Regions from separate parts of the Weizmannia sp. WK01 genome, predicted to be linked through region 1. Evidence: predicted binding sites of a transcription regulator. Region 1 holds the regulator's gene; each other region holds the start of a gene.
The links. Region 1 encodes Rex, which represses fermentation and respiration genes when NADH is low (regulators of the CRP and FNR family bind a similar motif). Its sites were predicted from a motif close to TTGTGAAATATTTCACAA; they were not measured.
Positions count from the first base shown of each region.

Region 2: a site for Rex is predicted at 3,703-3,720, ahead of ric (iron-sulfur cluster repair di-iron protein). Genes of this name have one in related genera too.
Region 3: a site for Rex is predicted at 2,934-2,951, ahead of OF158_RS03680 (L-lactate dehydrogenase). Genes of this name have one in related genera too.

Region 1 is NZ_CP109616.1:3,415,556-3,422,997, forward strand. Features, by position in the region: gene OF158_RS16195 (CPBP family intramembrane glutamic endopeptidase) at 34-762, shown strand; gene OF158_RS16200 (YdiK family protein) at 762-956, shown strand; gene tatC (twin-arginine translocase subunit TatC) at 993-1,757, opposite strand; gene OF158_RS16210 (redox-sensing transcriptional repressor Rex) at 1,908-2,591, opposite strand; gene OF158_RS16215 (ABC-F family ATP-binding cassette domain-containing protein) at 2,906-4,825, shown strand; gene tsaD (tRNA (adenosine(37)-N6)-threonylcarbamoyltransferase complex transferase subunit TsaD) at 5,130-6,146, opposite strand; gene rimI (ribosomal protein S18-alanine N-acetyltransferase) at 6,147-6,602, opposite strand; gene tsaB (tRNA (adenosine(37)-N6)-threonylcarbamoyltransferase complex dimerization subunit type 1 TsaB) at 6,605-7,306, opposite strand; gene tsaE (tRNA (adenosine(37)-N6)-threonylcarbamoyltransferase complex ATPase subunit type 1 TsaE) at 7,303-7,442, opposite strand, start outside.
Region 2 is NZ_CP109616.1:502,733-510,174, forward strand. Features, by position in the region: gene OF158_RS02415 (Crp/Fnr family transcriptional regulator) at 1-273, shown strand, start outside; partial or broken gene OF158_RS02420 (IS1182 family transposase) at 635-2,110, opposite strand; gene ric (iron-sulfur cluster repair di-iron protein) at 2,940-3,644, opposite strand; gene OF158_RS02430 (YceI family protein) at 4,153-4,689, opposite strand; gene OF158_RS02435 (NADH-dependent flavin oxidoreductase) at 5,569-6,687, opposite strand; gene OF158_RS02440 (hypothetical protein) at 6,831-7,304, shown strand; gene OF158_RS02445 (hypothetical protein) at 7,264-7,442, opposite strand, start outside.
Region 3 is NZ_CP109616.1:798,326-805,767, forward strand. Features, by position in the region: gene ppc (phosphoenolpyruvate carboxylase) at 1-2,195, opposite strand, end outside; gene OF158_RS03675 (hypothetical protein) at 2,573-2,827, shown strand; gene OF158_RS03680 (L-lactate dehydrogenase) at 3,228-4,166, shown strand; gene OF158_RS03685 (3D domain-containing protein) at 4,532-5,746, opposite strand; gene OF158_RS03690 (hypothetical protein) at 5,875-6,177, shown strand; gene OF158_RS03695 (HD domain-containing protein) at 6,281-6,829, shown strand; gene OF158_RS03700 (YhgE/Pip domain-containing protein) at 7,024-7,442, shown strand, end outside.

The DNA.
Region 1 (7,442 bases):
AAACTTTGAACTGGCAAGAAAGGAAAAGAACGCGTGAAAAAAGAGTATGTGTATATTCTCGTGACGTACATCCTTATGCTGCTGTCCGGCGCCGTCGGGTATCCGTTGCTCTACTATGCCGGGGTGAACGTTTTCCACGAACCGGCAGACAGCATGCGGACATTGACGCCCCCGCTTTGGACCGTCATCAGCTTTATCATCGGGCTGATCATCGTCCTGTACTTTTTAAGAAAAGCCGCAAAGAAAGAAACAGACCGGACTGAACCGCTTCCGGCCGCGCCATCCGCCATATGGGCAATAGGCGGCGTCTTTCTTTGTTTCTTTGCCCAGACTGCAGCCGCGATCATTGAATCATTATTCGGTGCCCCGGCTGCCTCCAACAATACGCAGCAAATCATGGCGCTGATTGAAAGATTTCCGCTCGTCATCCTCATCAGCTCGATCGCAGGGCCGATTCTCGAGGAAATCGTTTTTCGGAAAATCATTTTCGGCACGCTGCGCAGGCGCTTTTCATTCCTTTTATCCGGTATTGTCAGCTCGGTTATTTTCGGACTCGCGCATACCGAACCGAGCCACTTGTTTTTATATTCCCTTTTAGGGCTGACGCTCGCTTATTTATACGAGAAAACAAACCGGATCACCGTTTCCATGTTTGCGCATGTTTCCATGAACACGATTGTGGTCGTGAGGCTGCTTTTGCACCCGTCCGTTCTGCAGACATCCGTACATGAAATTTACAGCTCAATTGGAGGACTTCTATAATGAGACCACTTTTTTCAGGGATTGTAAACTGCCTGCTCGGGGCTTTGTTCACTTATTTTGCCATTCAGCAGGTACAAGTGGGCGGCTGGGGCTTTTTTTCTTATTTACTGCTGTTGATTGCAACATTGGATCTGGGTTCCGGCATCAGGCTGATCTTTCTCCATTTCAAGCTGAAAAACTCAGTGAAAAAATAAAAGCCGTTTTCCGGCTCCGTCCGGAAAACGGCTTTCTTATTCAGAAGCAATCGTCTGTTCATCCATTGGCATTTCTTTTGCCGCTTTTTTGGCATTGCGGTACGCCATTTTCGAAATCAGTGTGCTTGCTTCATACAGCAAAACGAGTGGAACAAAGGTAATCAGCTGCGAAAACACGTCCGGCGGGGTGATGATGCCGGCAGCTGCAATCAAAGCAAGATACGCATATTTTCTTACCTTTTTCAACAGTCTCGGCGTAATGATGCCAAGCCGGGTCAGAAACAGGACCACGACCGGCATTTGGAACACAAAGCCAAACGGAAGCGTGATCTCTAGCAGAAACTGAATATACTCCCGGATCCCGATCACCGCACGAATGCCCATTTCATTTGACAAGCCCATCATAAACTTCACCATCAGCGGACAAAGCACGAAATAGGAAAAAGAAACGCCGGCTATAAAAAGCAAGATGGAAACAGGAATGTAACTTAATGTCAGTTTCTTTTCTTTCTCATACAGCCCCGGGCTTATAAACGCCCAAAGCTGGTACAAAATCACCGGCAGGGTCAATAGGCATGCGATCACAACCGAAACTTCCATAAAAACCTTAATAGGATCGGTTACCCTGAAGGCATTCATCGTGAACATGCCGGCATTTTTGGCATGCTGCAAATAACGTATAACAGGTTTTGCGGTAAAAAAGCCAACAACCAGGGCAAACAGAAAGAAAATGAGAACGGTAATTAACCGCTTTCTCAATTCCTGGATGTGTCCGGTAACCGGCATTTTTTTCGTATTCATCGCCGTTCCCCTTTAAGTGCCGGCGTTGAATCCGCCCTTTTCCCTTTGCACGCCACAGCCAAATCCGGCCATTGCCATTTGCGCCTGCATTCCGTTTTCAATCGGGCCACCCCCTGTACCCACTATGATAACGGAAAAAAAGCTTTTTGGCTATGGCTTCGCAACCGGCTCTTTTGTTTCTTTCAAATTTTCTTCATCATTTGAATAATGTTTTAAAAAGTAGATCAGTGCCTGCAGTTCCACGGCCAGGTCAATATGATGGACGCGGATATCCGGCGGCACGTTCAGCCGGGCAGGTGTAAAGTTTAAAACGCCTTTTACATTTGTACTGGCAAGCTCGTCTGTCACTGCCTGGGCACTGGAAGCGGGGACCGTCAAAATCACAACCGTCACATCTTCCGCGCAAAGCCGTTCTCTTAATTCGTCCATGCTGTAAACAGGCACATTGCCAACATGGCTCCCCACCTTCCCGGGGTCATTGTCAAATGCCATCACAATCCGTGCGCTGTTATTCTTCGAAAAATTGTAATTCAAAAGGGCTGTACCGAGGTTCCCAACGCCAACCAGCGCTACATCTGTGATCTCATCCTGGTTCAGCGTCTTGCCGAAAAAAGACAATAAATATTTTACATTATAACCATAACCTTTTTTTCCAAGTGCCCCGAAGTAGGAAAAATCCCTGCGTATCGTAGCGGAGTCGACTTTCACCGCTTCACTCAGTTCCGCCGAGGATACCCTTTGCTTGCCAAGTGTATATAAATTTCTCAGGTACCGGTAATATAATGGAAGCCGTTTTGCAGTGGCTTGCGGTATTTTTACTGATTCATCCTTCATGTGAAATCCCCCAAGTTGAAAGCTTAAGTTTTTTGTGCTGTTGGTTCCAATCGTGCGTCCATTCCAGAATGGCAGCGCTGCCATTCTTCATTATAATATTACTCCTATCTGAGCAAAGAAAAAATATGTTTTAAAAAAATGCCTGCATGCGTCTTTTTCTCTCTCCAACTATGTTAAATATATCACAAGTAAGCATTTTTTTCATGGGTTTTTACGAATTTATGTGAAAAGTTTTTTGACAAATTCCGATCACGCCGGTTGAGTTGCAGTTCGCCTTCCTGTACACTTACAATGGTATAGAGGTGAACATAAAGATGATGTTGCTGCAAGTTCAACAAGTCACAAAATATTATGGCGCTGAACTTATTTTATCGGATATAAAATTAGAAATTCAAACAAAAGACCGGATTGCCTTGGTCGGGAGAAACGGGGCCGGCAAATCGACCCTCCTGAAAATCATCGCCGGCCAGCTTTCTTATGATGAAGGTTCCATCATTATGCCGAATGGTGTCGAAATCGGTTATCTCGCCCAAAATACCGGACTCGAATCGGATCTGTCCATTTGGGACGAAATGATGTCGGTTTTTAAAAATTTGCTGGATATGGAAAAACAGCTTCGCGAATACGAACAAAAAATGGCCGACCCTAAGATTTATAACCGCCCGGCGGAGTATGAAAAAGTGCTGCATGCTTATGATACTTTGCAGACACGTTTTAAAGATGAAGGCGGATATCAGATCGAAGCGGATATCCGGTCCGTTCTGCATGGCTTCCGTTTTGACCAGTACGACTACAACACCCCGATCCGGACATTAAGCGGCGGGCAAAAAACACGCCTTGCATTGGCGAAATTGCTGCTCACAAAGCCGGACATCCTCATTTTGGATGAGCCGACAAACCATCTCGATATCGAAACGCTCACCTGGCTGGAGCAATATTTACAAGGCTATGAAGGCGCCATTCTGATCGTGTCCCATGACCGTTATTTTCTGGATAAAGTCGTCAACCAGGTCTATGAAATTTCAAGGCATTCCATTAAAAAATACCACGGCAACTACAGCCGGTATCTGGAACAAAAGGCCGCCCAGTACGAGCGAGAGGTCAAACAATATGAAAAGCAGCAGGAAGAAGTTGCGAAATTGCAGGCATTCATCCAAAAAAACATTGCCCGTGCCACCACGACAAAGCGGGCGCAAAGTAGGAGGAAACAACTGGAAAAAATGGAATTGATGGACAAGCCGCTTGGCGATGAAAAATCTGCCCGGTTTTCGTTTGAAATTGCCAAACAAAGCGGGAACGAAGTCCTTCATGTCCGGGATGCTGCCATCGGCTACGACGGGGAGCCGGTTGCCAAAAACATCCATCTTTCAGTCAAAAAACAAGACAGTGTTGCCCTTGTCGGCCCGAACGGCATCGGCAAGTCAACGCTTTTGAAATCGATTATCCGGAGAATCCCGCTGATATCCGGCACGATCGAATATGGCTCCAACGTTATGACCGGCTATTACGATCAAGAACTGGCCGACTTATCTTCCAATAAAACGGTCCTCCGGGAATTATGGGATGCATACCCGCTGAAAACAGAAAAAGAAATCCGCACGGCACTCGGGAATTTTCTTTTTTCCGGCGATGACGTTTTAAAAACCGTCTCATCCTTAAGCGGCGGCGAAAAAGCCCGGCTTGCCCTCGCCAAATTGATGCTGGAAAAGGCGAACTTTCTAATTTTAGATGAACCGACAAACCACCTTGATTTGGACAGTAAAGAAGTACTGGAAAATGCGCTCATCGATTACCCGGGAACGATTTTGTTCATTTCCCACGACCGCTATTTCATTAACCGGATTGCCACAAAAGTGGTGGAGCTCTCGCCGGAGGGAACCCGTGAATTTCTCGGCGACTATGATTATTATGTGCAAAAAAAAGAAGAAATGCTGGAAATTGCACGCCTGGAAAACACGAAACAAGAAAAGGTTAAAGCGGAACAGCCGGCGAAAAACAACTACCGGCAGGATAAAGAAGCAAAAAAACGCGAGCGGCAAAAAAAGCGGAGGATTGAAGAAATTGAAACAAGAATTGAAACGTTGGAAACAGAAATTCATGACCGGGAAGAAAAAATGGCCGACCCGGAAATCTTTCAGGACCATATTAAAATCCGCGAGCTGACAGAAGAACTGGAGCAACGGAAATTGGAGCTGGACGCGCTGATGGAAGAATGGGCAGAACTGGCGGAGTAATGTTTGGACCTGTGTGGAAATTTTCTGCACAGGTTTTTATTTTGGCATCTCGCGCCATGCACAGATTTATGCACAGGCGGTATATTGATTTCTTGCTTTCCAAAACGTTTTTCCACAAAATCCACAATTATCAACAGATTTATCCACAATACCCACAGCCTGTCCGGAAAAAATTTTAAAAGTTTTACACAAGTCCAATCATTTATCAACAACTTTTCCACAGATTGCGCACAATTCCCCTGCATATCTCCAAAAAAAACCGGTGTATGGACGATTCCCATACACCGGTTTTTCACAACCCTGTTTAAAAGTTTTCAATGTCCAGCCCGGGATAAGCATTTAAGTCAAGGGAGCTTCTTTTTCCCTTTTCAAAAAGCACCGTCCCGCATGCGGCAATCATCGCCGCATTGTCTGTGCATAACTGGATCGGCGGGATGCGCAACGCCACTTCAGGGAGATCCCGGAATGCTTCTGAAAGGGCAGCGCGCAATCCTTTGTTCGCGGCAACACCGCCGGCGACCAGCACTTCTTTGACGCCAAACGCTTTTACCGCCTCCACGGTTTTACCGACCAATACATCAATCACACTTTGCTGGAAGCTTGCGGCCATATCTTCAGGCCGGATGCTTTCCCCGCGCTGCGCGGCATTATGGAGGGTGTTAATGACGGCTGATTTGAGCCCGCTGAAACTGAAATCATAAGTCCCTTCCAGCCAGGATCGCGGCAAATCAACATTTGGCTTTCCTTCATGGGCAAGCCGGTCAATCTGCGGACCGCCCGGATAAGGAAGGTTCAACGTTCGTGCTACTTTGTCATAAGCTTCCCCTGCCGCATCATCTCTCGTTTCGCCGATTACTTCAAACTCGGCATGGCCCTTCATCAGCACAAGCTCCGTATGACCTCCTGAAACGACAAGCGCAAGCAGCGGAAACTTCATTTCATGCCCGATCCGGTTCGCATAAATATGGCCGGCAATATGATGGACACCGACAAGTGGAATCTGATGCGCGAAACTGAGCGCCTTTGCGGCATTGACGCCAACAAGCAACGCGCCCACAAGCCCGGGCCCTTCTGTCACGGCGATCGCATCCAGGTCTTTAAAAGCCGCGTCTGCCTGCTGCATCGCTTCCTCAATGACAATGGTAATTTGCTCGACATGGTGGCGGGATGCAAGCTCTGGCACCACCCCGCCGAACCGTTTGTGGCTTTCAATCTGAGAAGCGACCACATTGGAAACAATTTCCGTCCCGTTTTTAATGACAGCTGCAGCCGTTTCATCGCAGCTCGTTTCTATGCCTAATACCAACAAATCTTTTTCCATTTATAAATTCACCCACATCACAATTGCGTCTTCATAATTATCCGTGTAATAGCCTTTCCGGATGCCGCCTTCCCGAAATCCGAGCTTCCTGTATAAGGAGCGCGCAATCATATTGCTGACGCGTACCTCCAGGCTGAGCGTTTTGGCATGGTTCAATGCGGCGTAAGCCATCACATTTTTTAACAGCGTCTCTCCCAGTTTCCGGCCTCGGTACTCCGGGAGCACCGCAAGATTGGTCACATGCGCCTCATCGACAATGACCCACACGCCGCAATAACCGATAACCTTTTCATTCTCGACAAGCACAAGATACATGGCAAAATGATTATGAACCAGTTCGTTGTAAAATGCTTCACGTGTCCACGGCATTGTAAAAGAATGCATCTCCACATTGTAAATTCCGTCCAAATCTGCAAGCGTGGCTTTTCGCAGCGTTATTTTCCCCGTTTTTTCCATTTTTAGTGACTCTCCCGTTTATGCTTTTCAAGCCATTTGGCTTCTGCCTCTACTAACCGTATGTAATTTGGAACGAAAGTGTGTATCTCCGCGTCCGGTTCATCCATCCCAAGCCTGGCCAGTTCGCCCGGCCTCGGATTATGCAGGGTCCAATCTGCTACCGCCATTTTATCTCCCAGCTTCTTCGCAAGAACGGCTTCATGAAGGGCAACATGCTGGCCGATCAATAATACGGGCGCCTCAAGCGCACTTAACCGGGTTCCCCATTCAGCGGATGATACATTGCAATCTTCCACTACTGTTTGCAAAACCCCGTTTTCATAGCGGTACAAACCGGTATAAATCCGCCCTCTGCGCGCATCAAAAAGCGGGGAAATATACCCGTCAAAATAACGGCCGGACGCCGCCAACAACTTCAGGCTGGAAACCCCCACCAATGGAATTTGAAGGCTCCAGGCCATCGTTTTTGCGATCGTGACGCCAATCCGTATGCCGGTGTAAGATCCGGGCCCTTTTGCCACCACAATCTTATCCAGCTCAGCCGGTTTTATCCCGCACGCCTCCATGACTTCCTGCACAGCCGGCATCACGCGGACACTATGATTTTTTTTCAAATTTGTCATATATTCGGCCAGCACAACATGATCATCGGCCAATGAAACGCCCAGCACTTCATTTGAAGTATCGATTGCCAAAACTTTCATCCAAAAATCTCCTCACATAATGATACATAACGGTCCCCAAACGGTTCCGCTTCAATAAGCCTGCGGTCTCCTTCAAGGCGGAGAATGCGGATTTCCAAATAGCTCTCAGGCAACAGATCTTTGATAAAATGTGCCC
Region 2 (7,442 bases), 790 kb from region 1:
CTCGAAGCCCAGATTTTAAACAACGCTTACGAGCAAGTAGTCAAACTTTTTCTGCGCCTCACCCGCACACATGGCGTTCAGGAAAAAGACGGGTTTGTCCTCGTGAAAACCCCGCTCAACAACTCCGACCTCGCCAACATGATCGGCGTCACCCGTGAAACGGTCAGCCGCACGATCCGCCAGCTTAAAGAAAAAAACCTCATCCTCCCGCAGGAAAAAGGCACATACCTCATTCACCAGGAAAAACTGACGGAGGAACTGCTCGGGGTATAAAGATTTTCCCGCCGGTAAGAATTAAAGCAAAGAAAGACAAGGGGGCGTCGTGGGAGCGAAATGTCTTTCATCGGGGTGATGAAGGACAAAAGAGAGGCGTCCAGGCAGCGAAATGTCTTTCATTGGGGTGATGAAGGACAAAAGAGGGGCGTCCGGGCAGTGAAATGTTCTTCATCAGAGCTATGAAAGACAAAAGTGAAGTGCCCGCGCAGCGAATTGTCTTTCATCAAGGTGAGTGACCACTGAAAAAAGCCATTTTTTTATGTAAAATTTGCTGTGTAGTGTAAGAAATTTTCTGTAAATGGTACTCTTTACCATAGAAATTAGTAAAAATGACAAATGTTTGGCTATAATTCGCCTTTTTAGAGGATAGTATGGCGGCTATCCTCTTTAAATTTACTGCCAAGGCTGTTAGCTTGGCTTGTAAGCCCATGCTTTTTAGACCGTACCATTTGGCACGATCTAACCCGTGGAAATTCTTCATTTCGCCATTTTTCCCTTCTTGGCATGCTCTTTTTTTATACTTCTCTTTAAATCCCTCCGATTTCTGTTGTTGACTATACTCATAAAATTCTGGGGTGTTGATTCCGATCCCTAATACTTTTCCGACTGTTTTTCCGGTTATGCAAACTTCTCGCATTGGGCAATTTCTACATTGTTCTCTGTCAAAATAGTAATTATACGTTTCTTTTCCACATTTTCTTATATAGTGTTTCTTTTTGATTGTTTTGTTTCCTTGACTACAGAACCACTCGTCAGAATCTTTGTTATAACTGAATCTTTCTTCGTCTATGCGATATGCAGCTTCACTTACAGGGATGTATGCCTTTGCTTTAAGTTCAGAGATTTTGTCTAAGATTGGCTTTTTAAAATAGGCTTTATCACCATATACTTCTGGCATTTTTATTCTCGTTTTCTTGGTTAACTCTAATAATTCATCAAACTTCGTTCCATCCACATAAGCTCCATTACCAGTATGAACAGCTGTAATCATTCGATCTTCTGTTGTCATCATAAATTCCGTTTTATAACCAAAGAAAGGATCATTTTTGCTTTTATACCCTATTCTCGCTTCTTGGTCGACAATCGATCGTACCCCTTTTTGCTCCATAAACTTCGGGTCTGCTAAAATTTCTTTCGCATTATTAACGAGTGCTTTTGTTTCAGGTGCTTTCTCCAGTTCAACTAGTTCTTCTACCTTTGATACCGTTTCTTCAAGATAGGACTTCATTGTTTTTCTAGCTTCATCATGGTTTTCTATTTCTTTATAATCAGGGATTTCTTGGTTGATTTCACTTGGTATTTCTCCGTTTTCTTCTTTAACGGTTTTAAAGATTTTTTTCGCTAATTGTTTCATGACTCGTTCCGGTCTATATTTTTTGGTGTTGGCTTCTGTATGAGTGGAATCAATCGTTATACCAGAAACCTTTTGTAAAATTCCTTTTTCAATGCATTGGTTTATGATTTCAATAATAATTTCATCTATAGTGAGATTGCCTTCTAATCTACTTTTACGAAATTTTGCCAAAAGACTTGGGTGAGGGAGGTCGTCTTCCGGATTGATTCCTAAAAAATACATATATGCAAGGTTTAATGAGCAATTTTCTATAACTTTCTCATCAGATAAGTCATAGAGTTTTTGTAACACCAAGATTTTAACCATAAGTTCGGGCTCTTTTGCTGGCCTTCCATATTCTTTACAGTAAGTTTTTTCAAGCATTTTATTGATAAAACTAAAATCCACTTCATCTCTTAATAATTTAAGTGTATGATTTTCAGGAATTTTATCGTATAATATGGAATAGATGCTTAATTGATTATCTTTTTCTTTAAGCATGATAGATACCCCCAGTTTGGTTTTGGTTTGTAGTATAACTTTATTATACCAAATACTGGGGGCATTTTTTTTCAATTTATTGTACATATAATTATTTTGAATTTTCAGATTGACTTTTTCAGTGGTCCCTCAAGGTGATGAAAGACAAAAGGGGGTTGCCCACGCAGCAAAATGTCTTTCATCGGAGTTATGAAAGACAAAAGAGAGCTGGAATCCGAGCAAATTGTCCTTTTGGGGGATTCAAAAAGACAAAAGAAAGCCGGACCCGGGGTGAATTGTCCTTTTGGAGGTTTCAAAAAGACAAAAGAAAGCCGGACCCGGGGTAAATTGTCTTTTTGGGGGCTTCAAAAAGACAAAAGAGAGCTGGAATCCGAGCAAATTGTCCATTTGGAGGTCTCAAAAAGACAAAAGAAAGTCGGACCAGAGGCAAACTGTCTTTTTGGAGGTCTCAAAAAGACAAAAGAAAGCCGGACCCGGGGCAAATTGTCCTTTTGAAGGTCTCAAAAAGACAAAAGAGAGCTGGGATCCGTACAAATTGTCCTTTTGAAGGTCTCAAAAAGACAAAAGAGAGCTGGAATCCGGGCAAACTGTCCTTTTGGAGGTTTCAAAAAGACAAAAGAAAGCCGGACCCGGGGCAAATTGTCCTTTTGGGGGGTTCAAAAAGACAAAAGAGAGCTGGAATCCGAGCAAACTGTTCTTTTGGAGGTCTCAAAACGACAAAAGAGGAACGCACGCGCAACGAGTTGTCTTTCCCCGGGGCCAGGAAAGAAAAATAAAAAGCAAACCGCCCCTTTTTAAAAGGCTGCCTGGGAGGACAGCCTTTTAAAAGTCAAACGGCTTCTTCGAGCAACCGCTTAAATAGAATATTATTCTCCAGGTGAATGTGCTGGAATGTATCATTTTCAAAATTTTCAAGGCGGTGGTATACGAGCTGGAATGTACGGCATGCCCCTTCTGGCAACGTATAGTCATTCGTAATTTCGCGGAGCCGGTGCAAAATTTCCCCGACAGCAGCATGTTCTGTTTCAAGGTCGGTCAAACCGGCTGTCGCGGCTTTCAGGTTAGCGGCAGTTGGAAGATTTTCGTATGCACGAATGGCAGGAAATTGTTCGGTATCTTCTTTTTCAGTGTGCTCCAGCAGTTCTGCTTTTAATTGGTTAAACAGTTCATGCACTTCGATGAGATGCGGGTGGTTGCCGCCGTGGACACGCATCACTTTTGTTACATACGGGCTCAAGTTTGGCAGTTCCTCGCGCAAAAACGCGTGATGGGTGGCCTGAATATAGTTGACAATTTCCGTATAGCCCGCTTCATTCCAATTTTGCTCAGTGCCTTTTCCGGCATATTGGCCATAAAGGTTGCAAATAGCATCAAGTAGTTCATCTGCTGATAGGTTGCGCTTTTCCGCAGCTTCTTTCACAGACACATTGCCGCCGCAACAAAAATCGATACGATTTGCTTTAAACAGATCCGCCGCTTTTGGGAATAAGGTTACGATTTCCCCGACAGTCTGGCTCGTTGTAAAACGTTCCATCGAATTCACTCCTCCATTTCATTGCTGCCTTCATCATAAACCATCAGCACCTGCTTATTTGTGATGCACATCACAGCAATTGAGGAAAGTTCTTATTTATGTTAAGGAAGCGCGAAAAAACGAAGGCCTTCCTTCACATAGAGTGCGTCTATGTGAAGAAAGCGTGGAAAAATGACGGCCTTCCTACACATAGAAGGCGTCTACATTAAGGAAGCGTGGAAAAACGAAAGCCTTTCTTCACATAGAGTGCGTCTTTGTTAAGGAAGCGTGGAAAAATGACGGCCTTTCTTCACATAGAACCCGTCTACGTTAAGGAAGCACGAAAAAAAGATGTCCTTTCTTCACATAGAGTGCGTCTAAGTTAAGGAAGCGCGGAAAAAAGACGGTCTTTCTTCACCTAGAGCCCGGCTATGTTATTTAATAGAAAAAAAGCATCCCAAAACCTTGGCCATAAGAAGCATGATCTGCCCAAAGAAAAAAGCGCCAATCTAAATTGGCGCCTCCGCAATTATTCCGCTTTGCTTGCTTCTAATTCCACCGTAAATTTGATTTCATCGCCAACGAGGACACCGCCTGTTTCAAGGGCTGCGTTCCAAGTAAGGCCGTAATTGCTCCGTTTTACGGTCCCTTCTGCACTAAAGCCGGCTGTTTCCGCGCCGCTCATCGGGTTTTTCGAAATCCCTTCAAATGTGACTTTAAATGTTTCTTCTTTTGTCACGCCATGAATCGTTAAATCACCGGTAACGTTATAATCATTGTCCCCTGCCTTTGTAACCGACTTGGAAACAAATGTAATATTCGGATATTGTTCAACATCTAAGAAATCAGCAGAACGAAGATGATTATCGCGGTCATCATTTTTCGTATGAATGCTCCTGGCATCAACAATAAAAGAAACTTTTGCATCCGTTAAATCTTGGGGATCAGCTTCGATTTCGGCTTCGAAATTTTGAAAAGACCCTTTTACTTTTGAAATCATCATATGTTTTACTGTGAAATCAATGGTGCTATGTGCATAGTCAACTGCCCATTTTGTTTTTGTCATCCTAAATTCCTCCTGTTTTTAAAACTTACTTTTCGTAACTTAGTTTAATATCGTAAGTTAAAAAAGTCAAGAAAACCGAACCCTTTTTTTAAAAGGGTTCGGTTTCTGAATCAGCAGGTAGGCAACATCCTGCATGTTAATGGTGCTTTTTGCACTTTCTTTTGCAGTATAGTGGTTCTTACACCAGGCAGAATCCTGCATTGTTAACGGTGTTTGCGGGAACAAATTCGGGCACGCCGTAAGTCGCGCAAAAGCCGCGTGCTGAAAACCCGCAGCAATGCGTGTCAATCAATAACTGGAGAAGGTAGGTAATTCCAGCCCAAAAATTGCATGCCAACTTATATATAATGATGCCCATTCCATCGCATCCATATACTCCGGCTCTAGCTCTAGGCCAGATTAGGCAGGTGCAGCCATTCATTCCTTGACCATTACATATGCTTCACTTCAGTTGTCAACCGAGCTTCGCGGCGCAGCCAATCATTTCTGGACAATTGCGTATGCTCAATTCGATCGCCAACTGGGCCCCGCAGTGAGCCATTCAATCTTTGGCCATTATATATGCTTCGTCAACCGAGCCCCGCGACAAAGCCAACCATTTCTTGACCATTACGTATGCTCAATTCGATCGCCAACTGGGCCCCGCAGTGAGCCATTCATTCTTTGGCAATTACATATGCTTCAATTCGATCGCCAACCGAGCTCCGCGGCAAAGCCATTCATTTCTTGACAATTGCGTATGCTCAATTCGATCGCCAACCGAGCTTCGCGGCAAAGCCATTCATTCCTTGGCCATTACGTAAACTTCAATTCGTGTATCAACCGAGCCTCGCAAGCGCAGCCATTCATTCTTTGACAATGCCGTGCAACATGCAGATGTCATTCTGCAAACGGGAACCAGCCCGGCGTTGAGATGATCATCTTCCACAGCGGTTCCGGAATAACGAGCCGTTCGCGGTCGTCTTTTCTTAACGCGGTTTGAATTGCATCCTCCTGGCCGGCTTTAATTTTTTCCACCCAATGCGGCTCCATGACAAGCTCACGGCCGAGGGCAATAAGCGGTACATCGGTTTCCATTGCCTTCAAAACCTCGTCTCCTGTGTGCAGGGAGCCGACGCCGATCAAAGGCACGCGGCCTGCGACATGTTCCACGATCTGTTCCATGCGCGGACGGCCGGGTTCACCGCCGCGGCGGGCTTTAGACCAGAAGTGCTGCAGGGAAATATGCACATAGTCGAGCTCTTTTTCCATCAGCGCATCCAAAAGCGCGAACGTGTCATCCATCGTAATCCCCGGTTCGTACGGTTCTTCCGGGGATAAGCGGTATCCGACTAAAAACGGCCGGTCCGCATATTCCGCCACCGTTTTTTTCACAGCATCGACGACAGCAAGCGGGAATGCAAGCCGTTTTTCCAGACTGCCGCCCCACTCGTCTTCACGCCGGTTCGTATACGGGGAGAAAAATTGTTGAATCAGATAGCCGTTTGCACCGTGAATTTCAACGCCATCAAAACCGGCTTCGATCACGCGGCGTGTTGCTTCGCCAAATGCCTTCACAATTTCAGCGGTTTCTTCTCCCGTCAACGCGCGTGCATGGACACTGCCATCTGACGAATCTGTTTCACTCGCGCTCACAACATCTCCGCCCGGCACGAGTTCAGCCGGGCATTCGCGGCCACCATGGTGGATTTGCACAACCGCTTTTGCACCGTTTTGCTGAATCGTTTGTGCCAGTTTTTTCATGCTCTCAACCATTTCGTCTGTATGTGCGCCAGGTTGCCCGGTAAACGCTTTGCCGTTTTCCGTAACATTGGCACATGCCGTCACGACCATCCCCGGCCCTTTTGCACGTTCTGCATAATAACGCAGCTCAGCATCCGAAATCGTGCCGTCATCATTCGAGGAATAATGGGTCATCGGCGCCATCACGATGCGGTTTTCCGCCCTGACGCCGCTTTTAAACGTAATGGGTTCAAACAGTTTATCGTATTTGCTCATGGTCATGCTCCTTTCCTGGTTGCTATCGCTTTTTTATTATGTTCCAATCTGTAAAAAAACGAAAATGAAAAGCACCGATCAAACCATGCAGGCATATCATATAGGAAAGTATTTTTTACATCATGAATTGGGAGACGTGAATGATGAGTGATGTCCTTTTACTGCTTCAAATGGTGGCAAAAAGGTTGAGTATCCTTTCGTTGATTACAGCGGTATTGCTGTTGTTGTCCCATTTATGGCTGTACGCTGTATTCGCGTTCATCATAATGGGCGGCCTGATTTGCGTTGACCGGATCATTAGTGAAAAAGGCAATTCACGGGCAGCGGAAAACCGGCGCTATTATACTTTGATCGTTGTAACAGATGAAGATTGGTACGAAGAAGAGCATGTGCCGTTTCTTGAAATGGATCATGTCTCCTTAGAGCTGCATTATCAATATGAAGATATCCGTCGCATTAATCCGTTGATCCAGCTGCAGGCGTTTCCCGGATTTGTTCTCGTCGAAACGGATGATACAAAAAGAATAGAGGAATCGTTGCAAAACCCGGCGCTCGTTACGGGAAACTATGCGGAAGTCATCCATTTTCTGAAACAGGAAAGCGCGGCGGAAAGCTGAAAAAGAAACGGAATCCAAACAAAGCCGATGCCCATTTGTTGCGTGAAATTGCTTGGGAGAAGTCTTTTTCCGAAACAGGAAGTGCGACTGGAAAGCTGAAATAGATACGGAAATCCAAGCAAAGCCGATGCCCATTTG
Region 3 (7,442 bases), 1.1 Mb from region 1:
CCGATGTTGAGTTCACCGATCTCATTTAAAGGCGTTGCCTGTTTGAAATAAGACAGGAAGTCAGGGTCGCGGAAGACGAGTTCCTGATATTTTTCAAGCGCATATTCGGAAATTTTATCCATTGCCCTGACAGCTTCTTCGTTTGGCGTTTTGCCATTTTTCTCGTTCTGTTTTTGTTCCGTGATGGCACACATCATTGTAGATGTCGCCTGCTCAAGGCTTCGGTAAGCAATGTCGCGCAGCAAATAGCGCGATGACAGCACCTCACCCTGCTCGGTGATTTTCACGCCGTCGCCAAGTGTAACTGGCGGCTGGGACAAAAGGCTTGAATAAAGCGGGCCGCCGCCACGCCCGAGCGAACCGCCGCGCCCGTGGAAAAATTTCAGCTTGATGCCGTATTTGGCGCCCATTTCGTGTATTTCTTTCTGTGCTTTGTACAGCTGCCAGTTCGCTGTCATCGTGCCGCCGTCTTTGCTACCGTCGGAATAGCCGAGCATGACTTCCTGCAGATTGCCTCGCACCTTTAAATGGTTCCGGTAAATGGGCATTTGGAAAAGGGTTTCGAGCATTTTCGCGCCGTTCCGCAAGTCCGCGATCGTTTCCAGAAGCGGGGCGATATGGATCTCGCTTAAAATATCCCCGCTCGGGTAGACGCGGTACAGGCCGGCTTCTTTCGCGAGCACGAGCACTTCCAGCACGTCGCTGACCGAGTGTGCCATGCTGATCAAATATACCTGGATGGACCGTTCGCCAAATGTTTGGTGGGCGCGTTTGATCATCCGGAATGTATTGATGACTTCCTGCGTTTCCGGCGTAAAAGTATCATAGATTGAAATCATCGGCCGCGGGTCGTTTAGAGCCTTCAGGAGCACCGCGACTTTTTCATCTTCGGACAGATTTTTATAGTCCTTCGCAATATTGACGTTATAAAGCACCTCGGCAAGGGCCGATTCATGCTCGCCGCTATGGTTGCGGATATCGAGTGATGCCAGGTGGAAACCGAACAACTCGACCTGGCGGATGACTTTGCGGAGCAATTTAATCGGATGCCCGGCCGGATGGTGCTGGTTCACGCTGTCCCGGATCATATACAGATCGGCAAGGAGCTCCTTTGCGGATTGGTAGCCGCCATTGTTTTTTCCCACACATTCCAGTTTATGGATCATAATCGTCAGCTTTCTGCGGTAAATTTCATCTTTTGTCGGCCATAATTTTGCAGCCGGCATTGTATTTTCTTCGCTTTCCACAGACGCAAGCAGGGCATGGCTGGCGCTTATTTTTTTGGAAGAATGGCTGAGGAGCTCCCGGAGTGTTGTAAGCGACTTTTTATATTTTTCCAATACGAGTTCACGTTGCATTTCGAGCGTTTTCCAGGTGATGTCCGCGGTCACGTTCGGGTTTCCGTCCCGGTCGCCGCCGATCCACGAGCCAAAATGAAGATAGGAAGGGACTTTAAATCGCTGTCCGTACGATTCGTGCAGATAGTCTTCCAAGTCTTCGTGTATGCGCGGCAGCACGTCGAACAGGACATTGTCGAAATAGTAAAGCCCGTTTTTCACTTCGTCGAGAACGGACGGTTTTTTCTCGCGGATTTCGGAACTTTGCCATAAAATGGTAATCTCATTCAAAATCGTTTCTTCAATGACTTTTTTCTCGTAACGGGTGTTTGCATATTCGAGCGCTTTTAAAAGATCTGCAATGCGTTTGTGGATTTGCAGAATGGTCCGCCTTGTTGCTTCTGTCGGGTGTGCCGTGATAATCAGTTCAAGCGATAAGCTGTTCAGCAGTTCTGCAACCATTTCAGCCGGCACTTTTTCTTTCCGCAGCGTTTCGATGCCATCTTCAAGTGAACGCGGTTGAACCTGGTCTGTATCTTCCGATTGGTACTCCCGCCGGCGCTTAATCCTAAAATTTTGCTCGGTAATATTAAATAATTGCAGATAGGTAGAGAAGGCGCGGATGACTTCCTGGCGTTCTGGCGGATTCAGATCTGTAATTTCTTTTTTTAATTGAAGGTAGAAAGCCTCATCGCCTGTTTCCCTCGCTTTTTGTGCCAGGGAGCGAATATTTTGGATCGTTTTGAGCAATGCTTCGCCGCCTTCAAATAGGATCACTTTATCCAGCAGCCCGGCGAGAAAATCCATGTCTGCCTGCAGTGCCATCCGGGGTGCTTTCTTTTCATCAATTTGATGCAAGGATAATCGCTCCTTTCATTTGGTAGAAAAATGCACAAAGAAAATGATACTTATTATTATACTTGTAAAATGAAAAAAGTCTAATACTTTATAAAATTAAAAAACAGCAAAGGAACATTCCCTACATAGAAGGATAAATTAAGGATAAAATGCGAACAATTAAAAGTCAACGGTAAATATCATTCGTGTTTTTTGCGGGGCAAGTACCGGGGATGGGAAGAAAAGAATTGGCGGTGAAACCGTTTTTTTCTTCTTTAATAATAAATTAAGAAATCGTTGTTAGAGTACAAATAAAGCAGCCGGTATGAAGAGAAAAGGAGATGCTTTCTTTGAAAAAAGTGCATTTATATGAAATTGATTTTATGTGAGGCTTTATTATGCTCGGCGTACTGGCTGTCCACATCACGTCCATTTATGATGCGCAATTGAATGACTGGACAGTTGCGTTTTTGTCGATGTCTGCCGTCCACGCTTCCATGCATGTGATGCGGATTTTTTTTAAGCGGGCAGATTCTGCGTTTTTGGAGGACAGAGCAGGCATTCAGTCATTTGGGTGGGATCAGCCATTCATTTCTCTGCCCGGGTCAATTTGTGAAAGTGCGCACAAAAGGGAATACCGTTTACATATCTGACCTTTTCAAATAAAATCATTTGTGAAAAATGTAAACGGATAATAACGGAAAAACCGTCATTTTCCTTCATGCAGGCAGGTGAATTTTCAAATTTTCGCCATAAAATATGTGAATCTGATCACAAAAATAGTGGTATACTTACCCATGTGGAAGAAAAGAAAATGAACGGAACGATCAATTTCAGTCATAAAAGAGCATGCCGTCCATCTCTTTCACAAACCGTATGGCAGCATTTGCTGCAAAAGTTTAATCGTCCTGCTTTAAAGGAAAAGCAGTATGGAATCCATTAGGAGTTGGCACAATATCCATAGACTGGATAGGGGCCCGCCATGCCGGGCTTGCAAAACTGCTTTCATACAGTGGATATATTTTTTACTTTTGATGGGAAGGAAGATTATACATGAAAAAGGTCAATCGTATTGCAGTGGTTGGAACGGGTGCAGTTGGTACAAGTTACTGCTACGCCATGATTAATCAGGGTGTTGCAGAAGAGCTTGTTTTAATCGATATTAACGAAGCAAAAGCAGAAGGGGAAGCCATGGACCTGAACCACGGCCTGCCATTTGCGCCTACGCCGACCCGCGTTTGGAAAGGCGATTATTCCGATTGCGGCACTGCCGATCTTGTTGTCATTACGGCAGGTTCCCCGCAAAAACCGGGCGAAACAAGGCTTGATCTTGTTGCCAAAAACGCAAAAATTTTTAAAGGCATGATTAAGAGCATCATGGACAGCGGCTTTAACGGGATTTTTCTTGTTGCCAGCAACCCGGTTGACATTTTGACATATGTAACTTGGAAAGAGTCCGGCCTGCCGAAAGAACATGTTATCGGTTCGGGCACAGTGCTTGACTCCGCGCGTCTCCGCAACTCTTTGAGCGCCCACTTCGGAATTGACCCGCGCAATGTCCATGCCGCAATTATCGGCGAACACGGCGACACGGAACTTCCGGTTTGGAGCCATACAACGATCGGTTATGACACCATTGAAAGCTATCTGCAAAAGGGAACCATTGACCAAAAAACATTAGATGATATTTTTGTCAACACGAGAGATGCGGCTTACCATATCATTGAACGAAAAGGGGCCACATTTTACGGCATCGGGATGTCTCTGACCCGGATCACAAGAGCGATCCTGAACAATGAAAACAGTGTTTTGACAGTCTCTGCCTTTTTGGAAGGCCAGTACGGAAACAGCGATGTGTACATTGGTGTTCCTGCCGTTATTAACCGCCAAGGCGTCCGTGAAGTGGTTGAAATCGAGCTGAACGACAAAGAACAGGAACAATTTAGCCATTCTGTTAAAGTATTAAAAGAAACGATGGCACCTGTATTGTAAGCATGTGTCGGCTGGGCTTCATGGGAGGCCCGGCTTTTTCTTTGAAAAAAATCCCGGCGCCTGCCTGAAAAAGGACTGCCGAAAAAGTTCACGTTTGTTCCGTGCCCCCGCTCCTAAATTTATGCTATACAAGTTGAACTAAAGATTCCTACTCTCTATGTATTCCCGGAAGCCATGATGATCATTGATTTTGACGCGAACAATTGAAATTCACTTTAATAAAATGACCAAAATATCGCAGCTCTGTTGCCTCCTTCATGCAAATTGGTGCTCGGGCTTGATGTAAAAACTTAAGTTCATTTTATACGGGACCCCATAGGTGGATATAAAAAAGCAGCCTTGAATCGGTTCAAGGCTGCTTTTTCTTAATTCAATATGATCACTTTGACTGTACGGCGCCCCCATGCGATGGAAGCTTTTTTGTTCGGCATCAGGACATCGATGATATGGCCCTTAATGGCACCACCGGTATCGGCTGCGATGGCAACCCCGTATCCTTCAACCCAGACTTTGCTGCCGAGCGGAATGACCGACGGATCGACAGCGATCAATTTCATGTTCGGGTTTTTCTTAATGTTATATCCTGTAGCAGTAATGTCCGACTTCGTATCTTCATGGTTATAAGATGTTGCCGTCACATAAAAGGATTTGCCTTGTGGCGTACTGTGGCTGGCAGATGCGGCGGGTTTGGTTCCGGCCGTTTTCCCGGCACTGGCTTCCGCTGGCTTTTTCGCTTGTGCTTCTGCGTTTTTTTCTGCTTGCGCTTCTGCTGCTTTTTCGGCTTCAGCATCGCGTGCTTGTTTTGCGAGGGCTTCTTCCCTTGCTTTTGCAGCCGCCTGCTGTGCCTTTATTTCTTTTTGCAGGTTGCTGATTTTTGTATTCAAGTCGGTTTGTTTTTGTTCCGCTTGTGACAACTCATTTTGAATGCTGTCATACTTCGATTTTAGTCCCGACAATGCCTTTTCCTTTTCTTTTAAATCTGTTTGCAGTTTTGCTTGGCTGCTTTTTAAGTTTGCCTGCTCCTGTTCGAGCACTTTTTCCTGGTCTGCAATGGCTTTTTTATCGGCTTCAATTTTCGCAAGGTCTGCTTTTTGCTGATCCAAAAGGCTTGTATCAGCGTTCAGCAGGGTCGCGACTGCACTGACCCGGTTGATCAGGTCGCCAATGCTTTCCGCGTTTAAAATCGTTTCAATCACATAGTCGTATTGGTTGTTTTTTTGCATGGCAACGAGGCGTTTTTTAATCACGCCTTCCCGTGCAGAAACTTGGTCCTCCAGCTTTACAATTTCCTCTTTTTTCTTTTCGATAGAATCTTTTGCTGACTGGATTTTCGCTTCGGTTGCTGCGATATTATCTTTATTTTTTTGAATGGACGATTGCAATGTATTCCAGTCTTTTTGCAAATTCTCCATTTTGCTTTCGACGGCTTTTTTCTCCGATTCTTTCTTTTGGATGGTTTGCGTATTTTCATCCAATTTTTTCTGTAAGGAACCTTGATCTGTTTCTGCATAGGCATTTAGTTGTGCCGTGCCAACGAATATGGCAAACGCCATAACTGCAATTCGCCTTTTTAAGTGCATAAGACAACTCCCTTCTCCGTACTCTTGTTATAACACAAATAGGTAGAAAGGAAGATTACAATACGATTAAATTCATATTACGAGAATGAAAACGGACTCAAATCATGTGAAAAAGGGAAAAGATAGATTTGGGTGCTTTTTCGGCTGATGGTGGGCAGTTATTAGACTTCTGCCTCCGTCAGCAGAAACGGGCGTATGAAAAGCAGCAAAAAGAAATAAAGCGGGTACAGCGGCAGATCACTGTGCTCAAGCAATGGTCGGATAAAGCATATCGAGAAGTGGGAAAAAGTGATAACATAAAAGAATTCGAGGGGGTAAAGGCAAAGAAAATAGATAAAAAGAAGCAGGGATCAGCTTCTTTTTCAATTCAGACAGGATGGGAAGGAATATTCTGTGCCTTTGTGCCGGTCAAGGATTCTTTTGATGTTTAAGAAGTCCAAAAGTAGTGCTGAGCTTTTCGATTTTCATTCATGTATAGCCGCGCCGTTTTGGTATGATGATAAAAGCAGCTTTGTATGAAGAGAGGAATTTCTAATGGAAATGGTGGAAAAAGCAATTGAATTTGCGGCAAAAGCACATGAAGGCCAATACCGGAAAGCGTCCGACCTGCCGTATATTGTGCATCCGTATGCGGTTGCCATGATGCTTTTAAAAGAAGGCTGCCGCAAAGAAGTGGTCGCAGCAGCGCTTCTCCATGATACGGTTGAAGATACTGCGGTGACAAACGAGGAGATAAAAGCCGAGTTTGGAAGCAATGTTGCCCGGATTGTTGAAGCCTGCACTGAACCGCCTAAAAATGTGCGGTGGGAGGAACGGAAGCAGCATACCATCGAGCGATTAAAAACGGCAGAAGAGGAAATTTGTATGCTCATATGCGCAGATAAACTCCATAACTTGAAAACGATACACGAAGAATTGCGAAAAAGCGGGGAAAGCGTGTGGAATGCGTTCAGCCGTGGAAAAGAAAAACAGGAATGGTACTATAGAAAGATTGCAGAAACTATTGCGTTGCACCATTCTTTTCCTTTACTGGAGCAGCTGCAGTCGGAAATAAAGCAGGTTTTCGGCGTTATCCGGACATGAATAAGTGCAGGGCAAGACATTGCCGGTGAAATAACGGACTTGTTGCTTGAAAAACTGCGAATATGGGCACCGGCCTTCATTCATCATATTAACGTTACCTGTGCGAAAACGGAGACGCACAGGCTTTTTTGCGTGTACATGACAGCTCAAGCGGTTGGAAAACATAAAGATACAACAACACTTGGAGGCTGCCAATGAAAAAGGTATGGAAGATTTATGCAACTGATTTGAAAAAAATGACAACAAACTGGGCAGCAAGCCTGATCATTGCCGCCTTGATCATTCTTCCATCATTGTATGCCTGGTTTAACATCAAGGCATCCTGGGACCCATACGGCCACACAAAAGGAATTGCGGTAGCCGTTGTGAATTTGGACCGGGGGACAGCGATCAACGGAAAAAAAGTACACGCCGGGAATGAAGTTATAAAAAAGTTGAAACAAAATAAAGCGCTCGGCTGGAGGTTTGTGCAGGAGAAGGAAGCCGCACGCGGCGTAAAGACCGGAGAATATTATGCGAGCCTGACCATCCCGGAAAATTTTTCGGAAAAACTGGCTTCCATCCTGGGTGATAAGCCGGAGAAACCGGTCATTACTTATACCGTTAATGAAAA